Regions from separate parts of the Caproicibacterium argilliputei genome, predicted to be linked through region 2. Evidence: riboswitches for the same ligand, from Rfam matches in the RefSeq annotation. Region 2 holds a riboswitch; the other holds the start of a gene.

Region 1 (11,286 bases), 490 kb from region 2:
AGCTCGTCCCCCGCCTCCGCTGTCGGCAGAGAACCGACAACGGTTACCAGTTCCTCCCCATTATTCAGTTCCATCACCGTGTATCCATTCTTCTCATTTCGAAAAGTAATCCGCTCCACGGTTCCTGCCATTTCCAGCAGCGTTTGCTTTTCCATTGGACTCCCTCCGGACCGATTCCGTACATATGTACGTCTTATTTCCTATCAGTATACAGCATTTCTTCCATGTTTGCAAATCTTTCCGCACTGCAGATAACGGCGCCGGGTTTGTCGTGCAGAAACAGCGTGCAAAGGCGTTTGGTCTGGCTGTCCATACCGTCATCCACCACGACCAGCTGCTTCTTAGAAAAACCTTCTGCTTCACGCAGCTGATTGCGTGCACAGCGCAGCACATACTCCACATCTTCCCGATGCTCCGAAAGATGCAAAACCAGAACCAGCGTGCCCGTCTGTCCCCCTGTGCGGTACAGCAGGTGCATCAGCCACTGCATCAAGCTGCACAGCCCCACGACTGCCAGCAAAACAATGATTACTTGACCCGCGCCCATAAAAATCACCTCTTTACAATGTATGCAAAGAGGTGTGGAATGCGCACTGCAATCCTTCTGGAAAAGAAATTTTATGCAAGCGCCTTTTTCAGTTCATCAACACGGTCTGTCTTTTCCCAGGAAACACCCAGATCCTCGCGACCCATCTGCCCGTAACTGGCAAGGTTGCGGTAAATTGGTTTGCGCAAATCCAAGGAGCGGATAATCGCAGCCGGGCGCAGGTCAAAGACCTTCTCAACCGCAGCAGCAAGACGGTCATTGGAATACTGGGACGTTCCGAATGTATCCACCATAATGGACACCGGATGTGCTACGCCAATGGCGTAGGCCAGCTGTACCTCGCACTTCTTTGCAAGGCCTGCCGCCACAATGTTCTTTGCCACCCAGCGCGCCGCATACGCTGCGGAACGATCTACCTTGGTCGGATCTTTGCCAGAGAATGCACCACCGCCGTGACGACCATATCCGCCGTATGTATCCACAATGATTTTCCGACCGGTCAGACCCGAATCGCCGACCGGCCCGCCAATCACAAAGCGGCCGGTCGGGTTTACATAATATTTGGTGTTTCCGTCCAGCCACTTTGCCGGAATGGTCGCCTTAATAACCTTTTCAACCATATCCTTGCGAATTTGCTCCAAAGTAACGTTGTCATCATGCTGGGTTGAAAGCACAACAGCATCCACACGCACCGGTGCGTCGCCGTCATACTCCACAGTCACCTGCGTTTTCCCATCCGGGCGCAGGTAAGGAATACTGCCGTTCTTGCGCACTGCCGCCAATTTTTTAGCCAGTTTGTGTGCCAAAGAAATCGCAAGCGGCATTTTTTCCTCAGTTTCATCACAGGCAAAACCAAACATCATGCCTTGGTCGCCGGCGCCGATTTTATCGTCCGCATCAGAAGCGCCGTTTTTCACTTCGAAAGATTCGTTGACGCCCATGGCGATATCCGGTGACTGCGCATCAATCGAAGTCAAAACGCCACAGGTGCTGCCGTCAAAACCATAAGCCGGATTATCGTATCCAATTTCCTTCACGACACTGCGTGCCACTGCCGGAATATCCACATAGCAGTCTGTAGAAATCTCGCCCATCACATGTACGACACCGGTGCAGGCAGTCACCTCGCAGGCCACGTGCGCATTCGGGTCCTTTTCCAGAATGTTGTCCAAAATTGCGTCAGCAATCTGGTCGCAAACCTTGTCAGGATGCCCTTCGGTAACGGATTCAGAAGTAAAGAAATGCTTCGCCAATTGAAATTCCTCCTACTTAAAATGCCCCGAGCGTGAAAAAGGCGCGGCCCGATGAAATGCGGACAGCGCTTTATCTTTCGATACCTCATCTATCGGCTTCACCGCAGGACTTGGCACCTTACTTGCGTAGGTTGCCGGACATCATCGGGCCTGTTCCCTCCGTCACTCTTGATAAGGGTGATATTATTGATTTTTTCTACAGTGAGCAGTATAGCATAAAAACTGAAGGTATGTAAATAAACAAAATTAGAGATTTGTCAAAAATCAAGACAAAGTTCCGCATTCGCAATTTATTTTACCCGCCCATGCAGCACCGGGCTGACATGCTTATACAAAAGGAATGTGAGCACAGAAACAGAAACCGCCTTAATCAAATTGAGCGGTGTTGTTGCAAGCAAAACAAAAGTGGTCAAGTTTGTAATGCTGCTGTTAACACTGCTGCCCATTTGAATCAATGCCGTCATGGGCATATGAAAAGCTACCGCGTAAACCGGCAGCAGCACAAACGCATTTCCCAAGGCACCGACTACCGTCATAGCCGCTCCGCCGACCGCCATGCCGGCAAGCGCAGTTTTGCGGGTTTTATGCAGGCGGTAAATAATTGATGCCGGAACAACGAACGCACAACCAAAGAGGAAATTGGCTGCCTCCCCGACTCCAGCGGTTTGCGTGCCGCCGCTGAGCAACATATGCAGAACCACTTTGATAGCTTCAACCGCCGCTGCGACAGCCGGACCGAACGCAAAACCGCCCAGCAGCACCGGCACTTCACTGAAATCCAGCTTATAAAACGGCGGCAGAAACGGCAGCGGTACTTCCAGCATCATTACAACGCCCGCAAGCGCACCCAGCACACCAATGACCGCAATGGTACGGACATTGGCTACCTTCGCGTTTTTGAAAGTTTTTGTTTGACTTGCCATGGTTTCTCCTTCTGAGACATGGAACAAAATTTAAGAGTGCCCCGGTAATAAACGTCACCGGGGCACTCTAATTCCATATCTTCTACCATCCGGACTATCACCGTCGGCTCCGGAATCCAACCGGAATCTGCGTTTGACAAACGCTCGCGGGCTAACAGCAGCTGCTGTATTACCGCCGGTGGGGAATTGCACCCCGCCCCGAAGAATTATTCAATTCCTACATTTAGTATATGCGAACCTAGGCAAATTGTCAAGAGGGTTGCACACAAAAAAGGTTCTACCCACAGGGGGCAGAACCTCAATTTGTTTGCAATTACTCGTTAATCTTGGAAACAACACCGGAACCAACGGTGTGGCCGCCTTCACGAATGGAGAAGCGCAGACCTTCCTCAATAGCGATTGGAGCAATCAGTTCAACGTCCATCTCAACGTTATCGCCAGGCATGCACATCTCTGTGCCTTCTGGCAGATTAATCACGCCGGTTACATCCGTTGTGCGGAAGTAAAACTGCGGGCGATAGTTGTTGAAGAACGGCGTATGACGGCCGCCTTCATCCTTTGTCAGGACGTAAACCTGACCCTTAAACTTTGTATGCGGATGAATCGTGCCCGGCTTGGAAAGGACCTGACCGCGCTCGATGTCCTCACGCTGAATACCACGCAGCAGAACACCGACGTTATCGCCAGCCTGCGCATAATCCAAAGTCTTGCGGAACATCTCCAGACCGGTGATAACGCTCTTCTTGCGCTCGTCGGTCAAACCGATGATTTCAACTTCTTCGCCAATCTTCGCAGTGCCACGCTCCACACGGCCTGTAGCAACTGTGCCGCGGCCGGTGATGGTGAACACATCCTCAACCGGCATCAGGAACGGCTGGTCAGCCTTACGGTCAGGAGTCGGGATATACTCATCGACAGCTTTCATCAGATCGACAATGCACTTATACTCCGGTGCATTGATATCTGTGGAAGTGCTCTCCAGAGCCTTCAGAGCGGAACCACGAATAATCGGGGTGTCATCGCCCGGGAAGTCATATTCATTGAGCAGGTCGCGAATTTCCATTTCGACGAGATCCAGCAGTTCCGGATCGTCAACCTGGTCGCACTTGTTCATGAATACAACGATATACGGCACGCCAACCTGACGGGACAGCAGGATGTGCTCACGTGTCTGCGGCATCGGGCCATCAGCAGCGGAAACAACCAGAATTGCACCATCCATCTGTGCAGCACCGGTGATCATGTTCTTAACGTAGTCAGCATGGCCGGGGCAGTCAACATGCGCGTAATGGCGCGTTTCGGTCTGATACTCAACATGAGCGGTGTTAATGGTAATGCCGCGCTCACGCTCTTCAGGAGCGGAGTCAATGTTGGAGTAATCTTTGAATTCCGCATCACCCGCGAAGCTGAGCACTTTGGTGATCGCAGCGGTCAAAGTAGTTTTGCCATGGTCAACATGACCAATGGTGCCGATGTTTACATGAGGCTTGGATCTGTCGAATTTTTCCTTAGCCATTGGAAGTTCCTCCTTTATTTTTCAATCGTTGTTTCCCTATTCAGAATCAATTCTATTTTATCAAGAATACAGGGAAAAATCAAGCAGTATTTATGATTACTCTTCCTTTTTCGTACGGGCAGAAATAATCTTTTCGGAAATGTTTTTCGGCACTTCAGCGTAGTGATCCGGCTCCATTGTGAACTGACCACGCCCCTGCGTTTTGGAACGCATATCCGTTGCATAGCCAAACATCTCTGAAAGCGGAACCATAGCATGAATCTGCTGTGCGCCGTGAATGGCGTCCATGCCCTCAATCATGCCGCGGCGAGAGTTCAAATCGCCAATCACATCGCCCATATACTCGTCCGGCACCGTAACGGTAACCTTCATAATCGGCTCCATAATGACCGGATCCGCCTTGCGCATGGCATCCTTAAACGCCATAGAACCGGCAATCTTAAATGCCATTTCAGAGGAGTCAACTTCATGATAAGAGCCATCATACAGTTCAACCTTGACATCCACAACGTTGTAGCCAGCCACAACGCCGCTGAGCATTGCGCCCTGGATACCGGTGTCAACCGCCGGAATATACTCCTTCGGAATGGAACCGCCAACGGTAACATTGTCAAATTCGTAGCCTTCGCCGGGATTCGGGAACACACGAATCTTAACATGACCGTACTGTCCTTTACCACCGGACTGACGAACATACTTGCAGTCCACGTCAGCGGGCTTGCGGATAGTTTCCTTGTAAGCAACCTGCGGCTTACCGACATTGGCTTCCACATGGAATTCACGCATCAAGCGGTCAACGATAATTTCCAAGTGAAGTTCACCCATGCCAGCAATAATTGTCTGACCGGTTTCCTCATCGGTGTAAGCCTTGAAGGTCGGATCCTCTTCCGCCAGTTTTGCCAGCGCAATCGTCATCTTTTCCTGACCGGCCTTTGTCTTCGGCTCAATTGCAACGCGGATAACCGGATCCGGGAACTCCATGGACTCCAGAATGACCGGATGCTTCTCATCACAGAGCGTATCGCCTGTCGTCGTGTTCTTAACGCCGATTGCTGCGGCGATATCGCCTGCATAAACGGTTTCCAAATCCTGACGATGATTTGCGTGCATCTGCAGAATACGGCCGATACGTTCGTCACAGTCCTTTGTGGAATTGTAGACAGTATCGCCGGCATTCATTTTACCGGAGTAAACGCGGAAGTAGCACAGCTTACCCACAAACGGGTCTGTCGCAATCTTGAACGCCAGTGCAGAGAACGGCTCATCATCAGAAGCATGACGATCCTCTTCCTCGCCGGTGTCAACATTTGTACCGCGGATAGCCGGAATATCGGTCGGAGCCGGCATATAGTCCACGATTGCGTCCAGAAGTTTCTGAACACCTTTGTTTTTGTAGGACGTACCACAGGTGACAACCACCAGTTTGTTGGCAATAGTCGCCTTGCGCAGCGTGGAAACAATCTCATCTTTGGTGATTTCCTCACCGGACAGATATTTTTCCATCAGTGCATCGTCTTGCTCTGCAACGTGCTCAATCAGTGCTGTATGGTATTCCTCGGCTTTTTCGCGCATATCTTCCGGAATTTCTTCCACGCGCATATCCTTGCCCATTTCATCATAATAAACATCTGCTGTCATGGCGACAAGGTCAATAATACCACGGAAAGAATCTTCCGCACCAATCGGAAGCTGAATCGGAACCGGGGTGCAGTTCAAACGGTCCTTCATCATATCAATCACGTTGTAGAAATCAGCGCCCATGATGTCCATTTTGTTGACATAGGCCATACGCGGAACGCCGTATTCCTCAGCCTGACGCCAAACGGTTTCAGACTGCGGTTCAACACCACCCTTTGCAGCAAAGACGGTTACAGAACCGTCCAGCACACGCAGGGAGCGCTCCACTTCCACGGTGAAATCCACATGGCCGGGAGTATCGATGATGTTGATTCGGTAATCTCTGTTTTTGTCGGGGTCGCCAAAGTATTCACTGTGTGTCCAAAAGCAGGTCGTTGCAGCGGAAGTAATTGTAATGCCGCGCTCCTGCTCCTGTGCCATCCAGTCCATGGTGGCCGCGCCGTCATGCACTTCACCGATCTTGTGGTTGACACCGGTGTAGTACAGGATACGTTCAGTTGTTGTCGTTTTACCGGCATCAATATGCGCCATAATGCCGATGTTACGAGTGTGATCAAGTGTTACCTGCCTAGGCATTAATTACCCTCCATTCGTTCTGCAAACGCCTGTAGCACTACCATCTGTAGTGTGCAAACGCTCTGTTGGCCTCAGCCATCTTATGCGTATCGTCACGCTTCTTGGCTGCGCCGCCCGTACCATTTACAGCATCGAGAATTTCACCTGCAAGACGCTCTTTCATGGTACGCTCAGAACGCTGGCGGGAGTACGTTGTCATCCAGCGCAGTCCCAGTGTCTGCCGCCGCTCCGGGCGGACTTCCATAGGAACCTGATACGTAGCACCGCCGACACGGCGGGCCTTGACTTCCAGAGAAGGCATCACGTTTTCCATGGCAGCCTCAAAAACCTCCAGAGGTTCTTTTCCGGTTTTTTCTTTGATAATATCGAAAGCGCCATAAACGATCTTCTGGGCTACGCCCTTCTTACCGTCAATCATGATATTATTCACGAGACGTGTGACTAACTTTGAATTATACAGCGGATCGGGCAGTACGTCCCGCTTCGCAATATTGCCTCTTCTTGGCACTTTACTTCCCTCCTTCACATAAATGATATCATAGGTACTCGAAAATGAAGCTTCCCGTCAGGCCTGCAAGAGGCGTTTTATAAAAACGCCGCACAGAGCTTTTGTAAAAAAGCCCGCAGCCGTAAGGTTTTCGTCAGTTTCAGTCCTGTCTTACTTTGCAGCCTTGCCCGGCTTCGGGCGCTTTGCGCCGTACTTGGAGCGAGCCTGCATCCGTTTTGCAACGCCCTGCGCATCCAGTGTGCCGCGAATGATATGGTAACGCACACCAGGCAGATCCTTTACACGGCCGCCGCGAACCATCACGACGGAGTGCTCCTGCAGATTGTGGCCAACACCGGGGATATAAGCTGTAACTTCCATTCCATTGGAAAGACGCACACGAGCAATCTTCCGCAGAGCAGAGTTCGGCTTTTTCGGGGTTGCAGTTTTAACTGCAGTGCAAACACCGCGCTTTTGCGGAGAATTCTGGTCAATCGCCATGCGCTTCTTTGCATTCCAGCCTTTCAGCAGTGCCGGAGCCTTTGCCTTCTTTTCGGCGACTTCACGTCCGGTATGAACCAATTGGTTAAATGTGGGCATAGTACACCTCCTAACTCAGATTTCCAACATTTATGTTAAGCGGCATTGACCGCGTAACATCCAGAGAACACACCAAATCCCACCCCGCATTCCGCAAAGGTGGGAAAGTATGCAATTTACGACGGCGTAACAGGAAAAACGAGTCAAACCATCACAATTGATTATTATACAGCTAGACTGCCGTATTTGTCAAGCTTTCTTCTCTGCTTTCCGAATTTTTCTCTTCAAGCTGCACATTGGCGTAATGCTTCATGCCTGTGCCGGCCGGAATCAGCTTGCCGATGATAACATTTTCCTTGAGGCCCATGAGCGGGTCGATTTTGCCCTTGATGGCAGCATCGGTCAGCACACGGGTTGTTTCCTGGAAAGAAGCAGCGGACAGGAACGAATCTGTTGCCAAAGAAGCTTTGGTAATACCAAGCAGGGTTGGTGTGCAGGTTGCTTCACGCAGCCCTGTTTCACCTGCCGCAATGCGGTCGCGGATTTCCCTGTTGGCAGCCTGAAACTCTGATTTTTCCATCATGGAGCTCGGCAGCAAATTTGTATCTCCCGCGTCTTCCACGCGGACTTTCTTCATCATCTGCCGCACAATGACCTCAATGTGCTTATCATTGATATCCACGCCCTGCAGGCGGTAAACGCGCTGCACTTCTTCAATCAGGTAATCCTGTACCGCTTCAACGCCGCTGATTGCCAGTACGTCATGCGGATTCACAGAGCCCTCGGTAATGCGTGTGCCGGCCTTGATATTCTGTCCTTCCTGCACAGTTACACGGGAACCAAACGGAATCAGATAACTCTTAGACTGGCCGTCGTCGCCGGTAACCACCACATGACGGTTTTTCTTGATTTCCTCAAAAGTAACTTTACCGTCAATTTCGCTGATAATGGCAAGGTGCTTCGGCTTGCGCCCTTCAAACAATTCTTCAACACGCGGAAGACCCTGTGTAATATCTTCTGCGTTCGCAATACCGCCGGTGTGGAAGTTTCGCATCGTCAGCTGTGTGCCAGGCTCACCAATAGACTGTGCCGCCACAATACCAACCGCTTCGCCTACGGTCACTTCCGTACCAGTAGCCAAATTCAGGCCATAGCACTTCTTACAGACACCGTGCTTCGCGTGACACGCCAGAATCGAACGAATTTTAATACGCTCAACGCCGTGTGAAACAATGATATCCGCATCCGCATCATTCATCATTTTGTCTTTGCTGACCAAAACCTCGCCGGTCTTCTCGTCTACAAAGTCTTCCAGCAGGTAGCGCCCCACCAAACGCTCATGCAACGACTCAATAACTTCGTTGCCCTCTTTGATGTCGTAAATCTCCAGTCCTTCTGTTGTGCCGCAGTCGTTCTCACGGATAATGACTTCCTGAGAAACATCAACCAAACGACGGGTCAGGTAACCAGAGTCAGCTGTACGCAGTGCAGTATCTGTCAAACCCTTTCGAGCACCGCGCGAAGAGATGAAGTATTCCAGAATGTTCAGGCCTTCACGATAATTGGCGCGAATCGGGACTTCGATTGTTTCACCGGAGGTATTTGCAATCAAGCCGCGCATACCTGCCAGCTGACGAATCTGGCTCATGGAACCACGCGCGCCGGAATCCGCCATCATAAAAATGGGATTGTAGCGATCCAGGTTCTTCTGCAGTGCTTCAGAAACTTCATCCGTTGCCTTGTTCCAAGTGCTGATAACCGCCGCATGGCGCTCTGCATCCGACAGGAAGCCGTTCTTGTACTGGTCGGAAATCAAGTCGACACGTTCTTCCGTTTTCTGCAGAATTTCTTTTTTCTGCGGCGGAATCGTCGCATCGCAGACAGCAACCGTAATGCCGGACAGCGCAGAGTACTTGTAGCCCTGTGCTTTAATGGCATCCAGCACTTCACTGGTTCTTGCGGTACCGTGCTTCTTAATGCACTTCTCTATGATCTTGCCCAACTGCTTTTTGCCAACCAGGAAGTCAATCTCAAACTTAAAGAGATTTTCCGGCTTTGAGCGGTCAATGAAGCCCAAATCCTGCGGGATGGGACGGTTGAAGATAATCTGGCCGACTGTAGTATCGGTCAGTGCCTCCTGCATTTCCCCGTTAATCTCCAAAACGCGGCGAACCTTAATCTTCGCGTGCAGCTCAATGGCCTTTGCGTCATAAGCCATAATCGCTTCATCCACATCCTTGAAGATTTTGCCTTCGCCCTTTTCCCCGTCACGATCCAGTGTCAGCCAGTAGGAGCCCAGGATCATATCCTGTGTCGGCACCGTAACCGGCTTGCCGTCAGAAGGCTTCAACAGGTTGCCTGCCGCCAGCATCAGGAAGCGTGCTTCTGCCTGTGCTTCACTGGAAAGCGGCACATGCACAGCCATCTGGTCGCCGTCAAAGTCCGCATTGTATGCGGTACAGGCAAGCGGATGCAGTTTCATGGCACGGCCTTCCACCAGCACCGGCTCAAACGCCTGAATACCCAAGCGGTGCAGCGTCGGCGCACGGTTCAGAAGAACCGGATGGTTCTTGATGACAATTTCAAGCGCGTCCCAAACTTCCGGTTTTGCGCGTTCAACAGCCTTACGTGCCGCCTTGATATTACCTTCCGTTCCGGTTTCCACCAAGCGCTTCATAACAAAAGGCTTAAAGAGCTCCAGCGCCATTTCCTTCGGCAAACCGCACTGGTACATTTTCAGTTCCGGACCAACGGCAATAACAGAACGGCCGGAGTAGTCAACACGTTTGCCCAGCAAGTTCTGACGGAAACGCCCCTGCTTACCTTTGAGCAAATCAGACAAAGACTTCAGCGGGCGGTTGTTCGGGCCCGTCACTGGTCGGCCGCGACGGCCGTTGTCAATCAGGGCATCCACCGCTTCCTGCAGCATCCGCTTTTCGTTGCGAACGATGATATCCGGTGCGTGCAGCTCCAACAGCCGCGCCAGACGATTGTTTCGGTTAATCACACGGCGGTACAGATCATTCAAATCTGAAGTCGCAAAGCGGCCGCCGTCCAGCTGTACCATAGGACGCAGATCCGGCGGAATAACCGGAATGACATCGAGAATCATCCATTCAGGACGATTGCCGGACTGACGGAACGCTTCCACGACTTCCAACCGCTTCAAAATGCGTACACGCTTTTGTCCGGTCGCGGTTTCCAACTCCGCTTTCAGTTCTTTGGACTCTTTGTTGAGGTCAATTTCTTCCAAAAGTGTCTTGATTGCTTCCGCGCCCATGCCTGCGTGAAAGTCGTCCTCGTACTTTTCACGCAAATCGCGGAATTCCTTTTCTGTCAGCAGTTGTTTCTTCTGCAGCTCCCGCACGTCGCCAGGATCGGTCACAATATAGCTGGCAAAATACAGAACTTTCTCAAGCATACGCGGAGAAATGTCCAGGATCAATCCCATGCGGGACGGAATTCCCTTAAAGTACCAAATGTGTGATACCGGAGCCGCAAGCTCAATGTGCCCCATGCGCTCGCGACGGACTTTTGCGCGCGTCACTTCAACGCCGCAGCGGTCACAGATTTTGCCCTTGTAACGAATCCGCTTGTACTTGCCGCAATGGCACTCCCAGTCCTTTGTCGGCCCAAAAATGCGCTCGCAGAACAAACCGTCCCGTTCGGGCTTTAAGGTACGGTAATTGATGGTTTCCGGCTTTTTTACTTCGCCGTGGGACCACTCGCGGATTTTTTCGGGAGAAGCAAGGCCAATTTTGATTGATTCCAGCGTATTAAATTCCATGTAGCAAAATCCCCCTGTC
Region 2 (11,286 bases):
GCGGCCGGATGATTCTGTCAAGGAAATACTCGTGAAAGACGGCTTTGAGGACGTAGAGGCGGAAATTACCGCCAAGCATACCTATGTGGCGCCGTTCGTCAATGCGGAAGAAACGCAGTATCTGGTGGTTGAAGACTGGTTCCCCAATGGCCGCCCCAATCTGGATGCAGGCGGGGTGATTTTTACTGACCGCGAAACAGTAGACAAAGTGGAAAAGATGAAAGTGTGCACCTGCTTAAATCCTCTGCACACCGCACTCGCAATTTACGGCTGTCTGCTCGGCTACACGCTGATTTCCAAAGAAATGCAGGACCCGGAGCTAAAAAAGCTGGTAGAAACCATTGGGTACAAAGAGGGTCTGCCGGTTGTCGTCAATCCCGGCATTCTCGACCCGAAAGAATTTCTGGACACGGTGCTGCGTGTGCGGATTCCGAATCCGTTTATGCCGGACACGCCGCAGCGCATTGCGACTGACACCTCGCAGAAGCTCGGCATCCGCTTTGGTGAAACCATCAAAGCGTACCTTGCTTCGCCAACGCTGCAAGTGACAGACCTCAAGCTGATTCCGCTGGTGCTGGCCGGTTGGTGCCGCTATCTGCTGGGTGTGGATGACAACGGACAGGCATTTACGCCGTCTGCTGACCCGCTGCTGGCAGAAAATCAGGCGCACCTTGCCGGTGTGAAGTTGGGCAGCAAGGGCCCGTTCCATGCAGCCCTGCAGCCGATTCTGTCCAACGTGTCCATTTTTGGCGTTGACCTTTACGAAGCCGGTTTAGGTGCGCAGACCGAAGCGTACTTTGCCGAACTGACCACAGGCACTGGTGCAGTCAGAAGCACCCTGCAAAAATATGTAAACGCCTAAAGATACTAAAGTAAAAAGGACAGGAATCCGCCCCACAGGGGTACGATTCCTGTCCTTTTCTATTGCAACAGCAAAGGTCGTGGCGGGCTTCCCCGCGCTGTTTCAAATGCTCCGCTGGAGCATTTGAAAGGCAAAAGATACTTTCCTTTTCACCCAGGCTTACAGCCCGAACTCGCTTCCTTGATAAAGACCTTGGGGCTTTGCCCCAAACCCTACCGCCCTTGAAAGGGCGGGCGGAACTTTTGATGAAAGGTAACAAAGCGCTGACTTTACCCTGACACAGACTGAAAAAGAAGCGGGAGCACACTCCGGGAACTTCAGCACACCGCCTGCGGGGGCTTCCCCGCAGCCTGCAGCTGCTCTACTACTTTCTGTGCATCCGCATCTGTAATTTTCCCGTTTCCAAAAGCAACCAAACCACGCAGCGGCATATACCGCAGCATGGATTCCATCATCTGCGCCGTGCTCTCACCCAGACAATCCGCATTTCCGGAATCGGCCGACATCATACCATACGCTTCTATCAGCGGACGAACAATTTCTCTGCCTCGGGGCATCTGCAGCACATCTCCGATGGTCGTATCCAGCGTAATCTCCGCCGGTTTCTTCGGCGTTCCCGCCGCAGTCACCTGCACGGTCTGCAGGATGTTTCGGCTCGACTCGCCAAGCTCCAACGTGTAAACGCCCGGCTCCACGCGCCAGTCCTGCAAATCCATATCATAATATGAAAAGGCGCGCTTTCCAAGCCGAAACGTCACGGTTTTGGTCTCGCCGGGCGCAAGCTCTACCTTTTCAAAACCTTTCAACTCATGTACCGGACGGATGACGTCCCCTTTAGGCGGCGCCACATACAGCTGAAGCACTTCCTTGCCGGTGCGCGTGCCGGTATTCGTCACCTCTGCCTGTACCGTCAGCGTATCCGTATCTGTCAGATGGGCTTGACTCAGACGCACGTTGCCGCAGGTAAAAGTGGTATAACTCAGCCCATGTCCAAACGGAAACAACACATCCATTTTTTTGGTGTCATAATACCGGTAACCGACAAAGACACCTTCCCGGTACTCGGTTTTGTCCCCCTCACCGTGATAATACAAATAAGACGGATTGTCCTCCAGCTTCCGTGGGAAAGTTTCCGCCAGATGTCCGCTTGGATTAACGTCGCCGAACAGAATGTCCAGAACTGCGCCGCCCACAGCCTGACCGGCCAGATAAGCTTCCAGTACAGCCTTCACATGGTCAAGCCACGGCATTTCCACCGGCGCACCATTATGCAGAATCACAACCATATTCGGATTGACCGCCGCTACGGCTTCAATCAGCGCGGTCTGGTTTTCCGGCAGGCGCATATGGGTACGGTCGTAGCCTTCCGACTCATAGGCATCCGGCAGACCGGCAAAAATGACCGCTGTGTCTGCCGCTTTGGCTGCCTGCACCGCCTCTTCCTGCATCTGCGCGCAAACACAGTCCTCTTGGGTACGGTACCCCTGCGCATAAACCGTCTGCGGGTAAGCCGATGGATTCTGCTGAACCAGCTCCCATGCGGCGTCCACCCGGCTGCAGTTGATGTGGGAGCTGCCGCCGCCCTGAAAGCGCGGCTTCTGGGCAAACTCGCCGATAAATGCAAGCTTCGCCTTGCGGTTCAGCGGCAGAAGTGCATCTTCATTTTTGAGCAGAACCATGCACTGCCCCGCCGCTTCCCGTGCGGTTTGGTGATCTTTTTCACGGTCAAAAACCGCTGTGGAATCGCGGTGCGCTTCAAACCGCTGTACCTGTGTCAGAATGCGCTCGACCGCCCGGTCAAGCACCTCTTCCTGCAGGGTGCCATCCTGCACCGCCTGTACGATTTTTTTGTCATTCATGCCGAATGAAGTCGGCATTTCCAAATCCAGACCTGCCTGCAGGTCGGGCACACGGTCATTCACCGCACCCCAGTCACTGACCACAAAGCCGTCAAATCCCCACTCGCCGCGCAGAATGTCCGTCAGCGCGCGGCGGTTCTGAGCAGCATATACACCGTTAATCCGATTGTAAGAGCACATCACCGTCCACGGTTTCGACTGCCGCACCGCTGTTTCAAAAGCCGCCAGATAAATCTCCCGCGCGGTGCGCTCGTCCATTTCGGAGCTGGAGCTCATGCGGCGGTGCTCCTGACTGTTGGCAAAAAAGTGCTTGATGCTGGTGCCAACGTGCCTACTTTGCACACCGGCAATCTGGTTGGCTGCCAATTCGGAAGCCAGGTATGGGTCTTCCGAGTAATACTCAAAGTTGCGCCCACAAAGTGGGGAGCGCTTGATGTTCACCGCTGGGCCGAGAATCACGCCGACGCCCTCAGCCTGACACTCATTGCCCAGTGTTTCCCCAATATGCCGCAAAAGCGAGCGGTCAAAGGAAGCTGCTGCTGCACAGCCTGCCGGAAAGCAGACGGCCTTGATGCTTTCGTTGATGCCCAAATGGTCTGCCTGCAGATCCTGCTTGCGCAGACCGTGGGGGCCGTCGCTCACCATCATAGAGGGGACGCCGAGCCGCGGCACCGCCTTGGTGTGCCAGAAGTCTGCGCCGGAGCACAAACCCGCCTTTTCTTCCAGTGTCATTTCGCGAATCTGTTCTTTTATGGTCACGCTCTTTTTCTTCCTTTCCGGAATATTATTTCATCCTAACAAAAATGATATTTTCAGTCTAATATTTTCAGATGAAATATGCAAGAGGGTTCCTGACAAATTCAACAAAAGTTCACACCTGCGGCGGACCTCCGTACAGCACCGGTTTGGTCAGGATGCAAATAAAGGCAGATTTGCTTCCTTTTGACCGTGCAGTGTTCGTATGGCGGCGGGCTGTTTCTCTGACAGCACCACGCCAAAATGGGACGCCAAAAACTTTTTGCGGCTGACGTCAACCTCCATAAACTGTACGGATTCGTCTGTGAGCGAAGCTTTCAGCTGCATCACAGCCTCCAGACTGCCGGTGCGAGCAGGGTCCCAAAACGCCAGCACCACCGGTTTTTCAGACGGCATTAAAATCTGTTCAAAGTCGTTCATTTCTTCAATATACCGTTCAGCGGCGGTCGCGGCGGTCGCACCATCGGCTGCTGCCGTTGTAATCTGCCGCAAATACTTTTCCCGCACATCTCCCGCTGCAAACACACCGCCCACGGTGGTTTCCATCCGGTCATTTGTCACAATCCATCCCTGCCGGTTCAGCGGAAGACTGTCCTGCAAAAAGCCGGTCGCCGGAATCATGCCGACAAAAAAGAAAACACCGTTGCAGGGATATTTATAGACGCTGCCTGTGCGGCTGTCCCGTATGGTCACACCGGTTACATGGTCACTGCCTTCAACGCGCACCACTGTACTGTTCCAAAGAAACTCCATCTTAGGGTGTGCAAGTGCCTTTTCCGCTGACTGGCGGTTGCAGTCCAGAACTCCCTGCTCATGCAACACCACAACGGTGACACGACTCGCGTATTTTGTAAGGAACAAACCTTCCTCAATCGCCTGGTCGCCGCTGCCCACCACAACCACATGCTGGTCCTGAAAAAACGCCGCGTCACAGGTTGCACAGTAGGCAACTCCCTGCCCGGTCAGCTCGCGCTCCCCCGGAATGCCGAGGATACGGGCAGAAGTACCCGTTGCCAGAATGACCGCTTTCGCGGTGAAGGACGCCGGAACATCTGCCGCCAAGGACTGGCTCATCCGCAGCCTGCTGCGAATTGCCGGAGAATTGGAACAGCAGCTGGCGCAATACTGGAACCGTTTTGAGCCGGAAATTTCCGGAACCATGTCCGAAAAGCTCTATTACTAAGCGGCTGCTTCAGCCGCATCAAAAAAGGTGTCCGCGCAGCCGCAGGCTGTTTGGACGCCCTTTTTTGATGCGTTTCGGTTCAGTTCTTCAGTTCGTGAATCAAATTTACCATTTCCACGGCATCCGCCGCGCACGCAAAGCCTTTGTTGCCCGCTTTGGTTCCCGCGCGCTCAACCGCCTGCTCAATATTTTCTGTGGTAAGCACACCGAACAGGACCGGCACGCCGGTCGCCAGCGACACCTGCGCAATGCCTTTGGACATCTCATTGCAGACATACTCGTAGTGGCTCGTGCTGCCGCGGATGACCGCGCCCAGGCAAATGACCGCGTCATAGCGCCCGCTTTCCGCCAACTTGGATGCAATCAGCGGCAGCTCAAACGCGCCCGGCACCCACGCCACGTCGATGTGCTCCTCAGCAACCCCGCGGCGGCGCAAGCCGTCCAGCGCGCCGTCCAAAAGTTTTGTGGTAATCAGTTCATTAAAGCGGGCAACGGCAATGCCGATTCTGGCGCCCTGCGCGACCAGAGTTCCTTCATAAATACGCATATTCTTTCTCCTTTTTCAGTAGTGTAACAGATGACCCATTTTTTCCTGCTTGGTTTTCAAGTAAAACAAATCGTCTGCTGTGGCGGGCACCTCAAGCGGCACCCGTCGGGCAATCGTGACGCCGCAGGCAGAAAGCTGCCGCACCTTGTCCGGATTGTTTGTCAGCAGGCGCACGCTTTTTACCCCCAAATCGCGCAAAATCTGCGCACCGACCGTATAATCGCGCAGGTCGTCCGCAAAACCGAGCGCCCGGTTGGCCTCAACCGTATCCATGCCGCGGTCCTGCAGGGCATACGCGCGCAGTTTGTTGAGCAAGCCAATGCCGCGCCCCTCCTGCCGCAAGTACAGCAGCACACCGCACCCCTCCTGCTCTATTTGCCGCATAGCGGCGGCAAACTGCTGACCGCAGTCGCAGCGGAGGGAGCCGAAGGCATCGCCGGTCAGGCACTCGGAGTGCACCCTGCACAGCACATTTTCTCCATTGCCAAGCGTTCCCTTCACCAAAGCAACATGGTGCTCCCCGTTCAGCTGATTTTGGTAGCCGTAAGCCGTAAACTGCCCGTACCGAGTCGGCAGTTGAACGGCAGCTTCCTGCTTTACAAAGGTTTCGTGTGTTTTGCGGTACGCCTGCAAAGCCCGAATGGTCAGCATTTTCAGGTTCCATTTCTCCGCCAGTTTCTGCAGCTCTGCCTGCCGCATCATGGTGCCGTCCTGCCGCATCACCTCGCAGCACAAACCGCACTCCTGCAAACCCGCAAGGCGCATGAGGTCAACCGTTGCCTCCGTGTGGCCGGCGCGCTCCAGCACACCATGCTCCCGCGCACGCAGCGGAAACAGATGGCCGGGGCGGCGGAAGTCAGACGGCTTTGCCCCCTCGGCGGCGCAGGCACGTGCAGTCACCGCGCGCTCCTGTGCAGAAATACCCGTAGTGGTTGCGGCAAAATCAATGGAAACCGTAAAAGCGGTTTCGTGGTTGTCAGTGTTTTCCGCCACCATCGGCGGCAGCCCCAGCCGGTCACAAAGCGCGCCGCTCATCGGCAGACAAATCAGCCCCTTTGCATAGGTCGCCATGAAATTCACCGTTTCTGTTGCCGCAAACTGTGCGGCACAGATAAAGTCCCCTTCGTTTTCCCGACTTTCATCATCCGTTACCAAGATGATTTTTCCCTGCCGCAAATCCTCCAGTGCCTCTTCTACGGTATGAAACGCGTCCATCAGAATCCCTCCTAAAATCCAAATTTTTTGAGATACGCCTGCGTGACACCGCTTTCCGGTGCCGACAGACCCAGCAGCTTTTCGATGTATTTTCCGACACAGTCCGTTTCCACATTGACCAAATCGCCCGCCCTGCGCTCGCTAAGCGTGGTGCTCGCGGCGGTGTGCGGAATGACGGAAACCGAAAAAGTTTCGCCGCTGACTTCCGCCACGGTCAGGCTGACGCCATCCACCGTAACGGAACCTTTTTTTACAAGATAGCGCAGAAGCGCCGCGTCACAGCGAATGATGTACCAGACGGCGCTGCCATCCCGGCGCACGGAAAGCACCGTTCCGGTGCCGTCAATGTGTCCGGCAACCAGGTGCCCGCCCAAACGCCCGCCCACTGGCAGGGCACGCTCCAAATTCACGCGGCTGCCACGGTGCAGCCGCCCCAGTGCCGTATACAGCAGTGTTTCATGCACCACGTCCGCCGTGAAGCCGTCCGGGCGGCGCTCTGTCACCGTCAGGCACACGCCGTTGACTGCCACGCTGTCCCCCAGCTGCAGCTCGTCCGGCACCTTTGCCGCGCAAACGGACAATGCCAGCGACGCTGCACCGTGCCGGATTTCCTGCACGGTGCCAACCTCCTCAATTATGCCGGTAAACACGGAATCACCCGGCTTTCTAGCAGCAAATCATCCCCCAGCGGTGTCACTTCCGATACCGTCAGGCGATATGCATCCTGCACGGTGGAAACGCCGCTGCCGCCCACCGGCCCTTTGGCAGCTGCGCCGCCAAACAGCTTCGGCGCAAGGTACGCCTGCACCTTTTGCACAATGCCGCTCTGCAGCGCAGACCAGTTGAGCGCCGCACCGCCCTCCAGCAGGACACTGTCAATCTGCCGCCGCCCCAGTTCCTGCATCAGGGCACAAAGATTCACGTGACCCGCCTGCTCCGGCAGGGGCAGCACCTCGCAGCCCGCTTCCAGATACGGCTGGCGATGCGCTTCCGCTGTGCTGCCGCACACCAAAAGGGTGCGCACCTCTTTGGCTGTGCGCACCACCTGCGCAGTGAGCGGCGTGCGCAGGTGCGTATCACAAATCACACGAATCGGACTGCGTCCGCCCGGCAGGCGGCAGGTCAGCAGCGGATCGTCTGCCAGCACCGTACCCACACCTGCCAAAACCGCCGTGTACCGGCTGCGGTCCTGCTGCACTCGCAGCCGCGCCTCCCTGCCGGTAATCCACTTGGAAAATCCGGCAGCTGTGGCGATTTTTCCGTCCAACGTCATGGCGTACTTCATCACAACAAACGGAGTTCGGCTCTGGATGTAGTGCAGGAATACTTCATTGAGCCGGTCGCACGCCGCCTGCAGAACGTGTTCCGTCACCGCCACGCTGTGTTCCCGCAAAATGCGGATTCCCCTGCCCGCCACCAGCGGATTGGGGTCGCCGGAACCGACCACCACCCGCGCAATGCCGCTTTCCAGAATCGCATCCGTACACGGGGGTGTTTTTCCCCAGTGACAGCACGGTTCTAGTGTGACATACAGCGTCGCGCCGCGCGGCGATTCCCGACAGTCCGCCAGCGCCTGCCGCTCCGCGTGCGGGCCGCCGAACTGCCGGTGGTACCCGCTGCCAATGACACGGTCGTCCTTAACCACCACGGCGCCGACCATCGGGTTGGGGCTGACGCGCCCGCAGCCCTTTTGGGCAAGCTCCAGTGCCAGGCGCATATACGTTTCGTCCGTCATAAAAAACCTCCCATACAGAAAAAATCCCCTGAATCCGAATACTTCAGGGGATCTGTTCCAAGCGGAGCCGCGGCGGTTTTCCTGTATGGAAATATAACAAAAAGTCCTGAAACGACAAAGAACATCATTTCAGGACAGAAAATACAGGTATTAAAACGCAGCAGAACTGCTTCTGCAATCTTCTTTCATTCAGACTGTAACTGCCGGCCCCGGAATTACACCGGATCATGCCTTACGGCTCGTGGGCTTTACCACCGATAGGGACTTTCACCCTGCCCCGAAGATTCTTATTCAATTGCTGTTATTATAGGTGATTTTACAAAACCTGTCAAGCCATTTTTCAGGCTTTGGCGCCAGCAACATCTTGCTTTGCCGACTCCGGCGCTTCGCCGCGCATGGTGCGTGCATAGGAAAATCCGCGGTCATTCTGCCGTTTAACCGGTGTCAGTTCAAAGTACACCACGGCGTTTTCCTGCAGGGAAAGCTGCAGGAAAAGCTCCGCGTTTTCTGCAAACTTCTGCTCGGTAGCGAGAAACGGTACAGCCGCCTGCCGCAGCAGCGTGTTCTGGGCTTCGGAGGGGCTGGCCGGTTCGCCCATGTCGTGCCACATTTTCAGCGGATTGCAGGTTGTTTCATCCACCGTTTTGGTCAGCAGGCACCATTCCTCCGCGCGGTCCGCCGGCAGCCGGAACTGCAGGGAAAGCGCGCGTCCGGTGCGGTACAGTGAAAGGTTCCACGCCACGCCGCAGTATCGGCCGTCTGCCTTTTTCACAATGACCGCATCGTCCGAACGGTGCACGCACGTGCCCTGCAAATCTTTGTAAAACCGGAAAGTCCAGAAAGTCGGCTTGGGAATGCAGCCGTTCGCAACCAAACCGAAACCGCCGTGGAAGGGGGTAAACGGCACACCGGATTCCTCAAAAATATCGCCGAACGTCCAGTAAGAGTAGGTTTCGTTGTCGTCGCCCAAACGGGAAAGCTGCTGGGCAATGTAAGCGGCATTCTGGTTGGTGTCGTGCAGCGGCGTTCTGGGATTATACGAGGTATTAAACTCCGTTACATGAATCGGCAGACCACGGTACTGCGGGAAGCTGTCCGTGATTTCGCGGGTGGTATGCAGATTGGCAAGCCCCGCATCCGGCTCGTTCAGCTTCGCATAGCCGCAGTGACCCACAAACTCCGGCTGGTCAATGGTATAGTGATGGCGTGAAATGAAATCCACCGGAATCTTCTTATCGCTGCAGAACTCCAGAAAAGCGCGAATCCAGATTTCGTCGGTACCGCCGCAGCACGCCGGGCCACCCACCTGAAAGCGCGCGTCCACTTCCTTGACAGCGGCAAAGGTGCGCTCGAACAGATGAAAATATTCCTTCTGGTCGGCATCCTTCCAGAATCCGGCAAGGTTCGGCTCGTTCCAAACCTCCACCGGCCATGTAACCACTTCATCCGCACCGTAACGCTCCATTAGGTGGCGCAGCGTTGCCTGCACCAGCGCACACCAGGCATTGTAGCTTTTGGGCGGAGTTACGTTCCCGTTCCAATAAAACACGGTCTGCTCACCGGACGCCAGTGCCTTCGGCATAAAGCCAAGTTCCAAAAACGGCCGCAGTCCTACTTTTCGATAGCTGTCCATCACCATATCCAAATAGGTGAAATTGTACTCCGGCACCACGTTGCCGTTTTCATCCTTGTACTCCTGGTAAATCGCCATGTCCTCACAGAAAAGGCCATGGCCGCGGATGTGCTTGAACCCGATTTCGCGCTGTACCAGCGCCAGCTGGTCCTGATATTCCTTTTGCAGCGCCAGACCCATACGTCCGGTACCCACGCATTCGTCTGCGCCGTTGTGAAACGGCACCGTATCTGCCGGAAGGATCCGGTAACTTTTGCTTTCCTGCATCCTAAAAAAACACTCCGTTCTCCACTTTTTCTTGACCGCTGTGCGGCCGGGTGGTATACTGACTGAAATTGACCGATTCTTCTTTTATGTAAGGAAGTCTGCCACATGAATCATATCCGCTACATCGGCTACAGTGCGGTGCATACTGAAAACTTCATCTTCGACGTTCCCGGCGGGCACGACTGCTGGCTGCTGCTGCTGACACACACGCCGGCGCTGTTCTTTGTGGACGGCACCCTGCGGGAATACCCCGCCAAGTGCGCGGTGCTGTTTGCACCACGGCAAAAAATCTACTACCGCGCCTGCGGCAGCACATACGAAAACGACTGGATCCGCTTTGACTCTACGGAAACGTACGTTTCCACTCTGCCGGTGCAGGGGCGGCCGTTTTTGCTGCCGGACCCCGAATACTGCCACAGCCTGTTTCAGCTGCTGACGTGGGAGCACACCATGCCCGGGCTGAACAGCGAACGAACCGTAGACCAGCTGCTGCGTGTGCTGTTTACCAAGCTGCTGGAAGCCTGTTCGCTGAAGTCTTCGTTTCCGCACTACCACAGCCTGCTTTTGATGCGCAAAGAGATTTACAACCATCCGCAGGGCGACTGGACGGTTCCCCGCATGGCAGAACAGCTGCACCTCAGCTCCGGATACCTGCAGGTGCTGTACAAAAAAATCTTCGGTACTTCCTGCATGGAGGATGTCATTGACGGGCGCATCCGCATGGCGGAAGACCAGCTTCTGTACACAGACAAACCCGTTTCAGAAGTGGCAGAGCAGTGCGGCTACAGCAACCTGGAGCATTTCTGCCGGCAGTTCAAAAAAACAGCTGGGCTTTCTCCCACCGCGTTCCGCAAGCAGGCGGATGCTTCGGAACAAACCTTCCTGTACCATGATATACAACTTGCGCCGCCGGCACAATGATGTATCCCCACGCATTTTTGACGGATTCTTCTTTTCGCAGAAAGACCGGCAGCAGGGCACCCCGCCGCCGGTCTTTCTTTCACAGGAAAAGCACACATCAACAAACGCTTCGCAGAACCGCTGCAGCCACAATGGCACACACCACCAGTGCGGTCGCAGCCATGGAAATCAGAAAAACTTTGAGGGCGGCGTGTTCAGTCACTTCAGCATCCTCCTTTGCAGGCATCCCTTTCTTCTTTATCTTTATTGTAGTCCTGCAGGACGGCGGCTGTGTTTCGTTTGGGTTAAATGCTCATTAAATTTCGATG

What was found. Region 2 has a riboswitch for FMN ahead of ribD (bifunctional diaminohydroxyphosphoribosylaminopyrimidine deaminase/5-amino-6-(5-phosphoribosylamino)uracil reductase RibD). Riboswitches for the same ligand answer to the same signal wherever they lie in the genome.
Region 1: linked by a shared signal. The riboswitch ahead of PXC00_RS08090 (ECF transporter S component) and the one ahead of ribD (bifunctional diaminohydroxyphosphoribosylaminopyrimidine deaminase/5-amino-6-(5-phosphoribosylamino)uracil reductase RibD) in region 2 are both predicted to bind FMN.

What each region holds. Positions count from the first base shown of each region.
Region 1 covers NZ_CP135996.1:1,650,911-1,662,196, forward strand. Annotated here, with positions in the region: gene recD2 (SF1B family DNA helicase RecD2) at 1-155, opposite strand, end outside; gene PXC00_RS08080 (hypothetical protein) at 194-547, opposite strand; gene metK (methionine adenosyltransferase) at 619-1,800, opposite strand; SAM riboswitch class I at 1,883-1,978, opposite strand; gene PXC00_RS08090 (ECF transporter S component) at 2,091-2,723, opposite strand; FMN riboswitch at 2,797-2,933, opposite strand; gene tuf (elongation factor Tu) at 3,037-4,239, opposite strand; gene fusA (elongation factor G) at 4,336-6,453, opposite strand; gene rpsG (30S ribosomal protein S7) at 6,491-6,961, opposite strand; gene rpsL (30S ribosomal protein S12) at 7,112-7,540, opposite strand; gene rpoC (DNA-directed RNA polymerase subunit beta') at 7,713-11,267, opposite strand; gene rpoB (DNA-directed RNA polymerase subunit beta) at 11,285-11,286, opposite strand, start outside.
Region 2 covers NZ_CP135996.1:2,140,039-2,151,324, forward strand. Annotated here, with positions in the region: gene PXC00_RS10365 (mannitol dehydrogenase family protein) at 1-862, shown strand, start outside; gene PXC00_RS10370 (glycoside hydrolase family 3 C-terminal domain-containing protein) at 1,180-3,453, opposite strand; gene PXC00_RS10375 (NAD(P)/FAD-dependent oxidoreductase) at 3,631-4,551, opposite strand; gene ribH (6,7-dimethyl-8-ribityllumazine synthase) at 4,740-5,207, opposite strand; gene PXC00_RS10385 (bifunctional 3,4-dihydroxy-2-butanone-4-phosphate synthase/GTP cyclohydrolase II) at 5,223-6,422, opposite strand; gene PXC00_RS10390 (riboflavin synthase) at 6,434-7,039, opposite strand; gene ribD (bifunctional diaminohydroxyphosphoribosylaminopyrimidine deaminase/5-amino-6-(5-phosphoribosylamino)uracil reductase RibD) at 7,057-8,157, opposite strand; FMN riboswitch at 8,331-8,446, opposite strand; gene PXC00_RS10400 (GH39 family glycosyl hydrolase) at 8,498-10,057, opposite strand; gene PXC00_RS10405 (helix-turn-helix transcriptional regulator) at 10,163-10,978, shown strand; gene PXC00_RS10410 (hypothetical protein) at 11,222-11,286, opposite strand, start outside.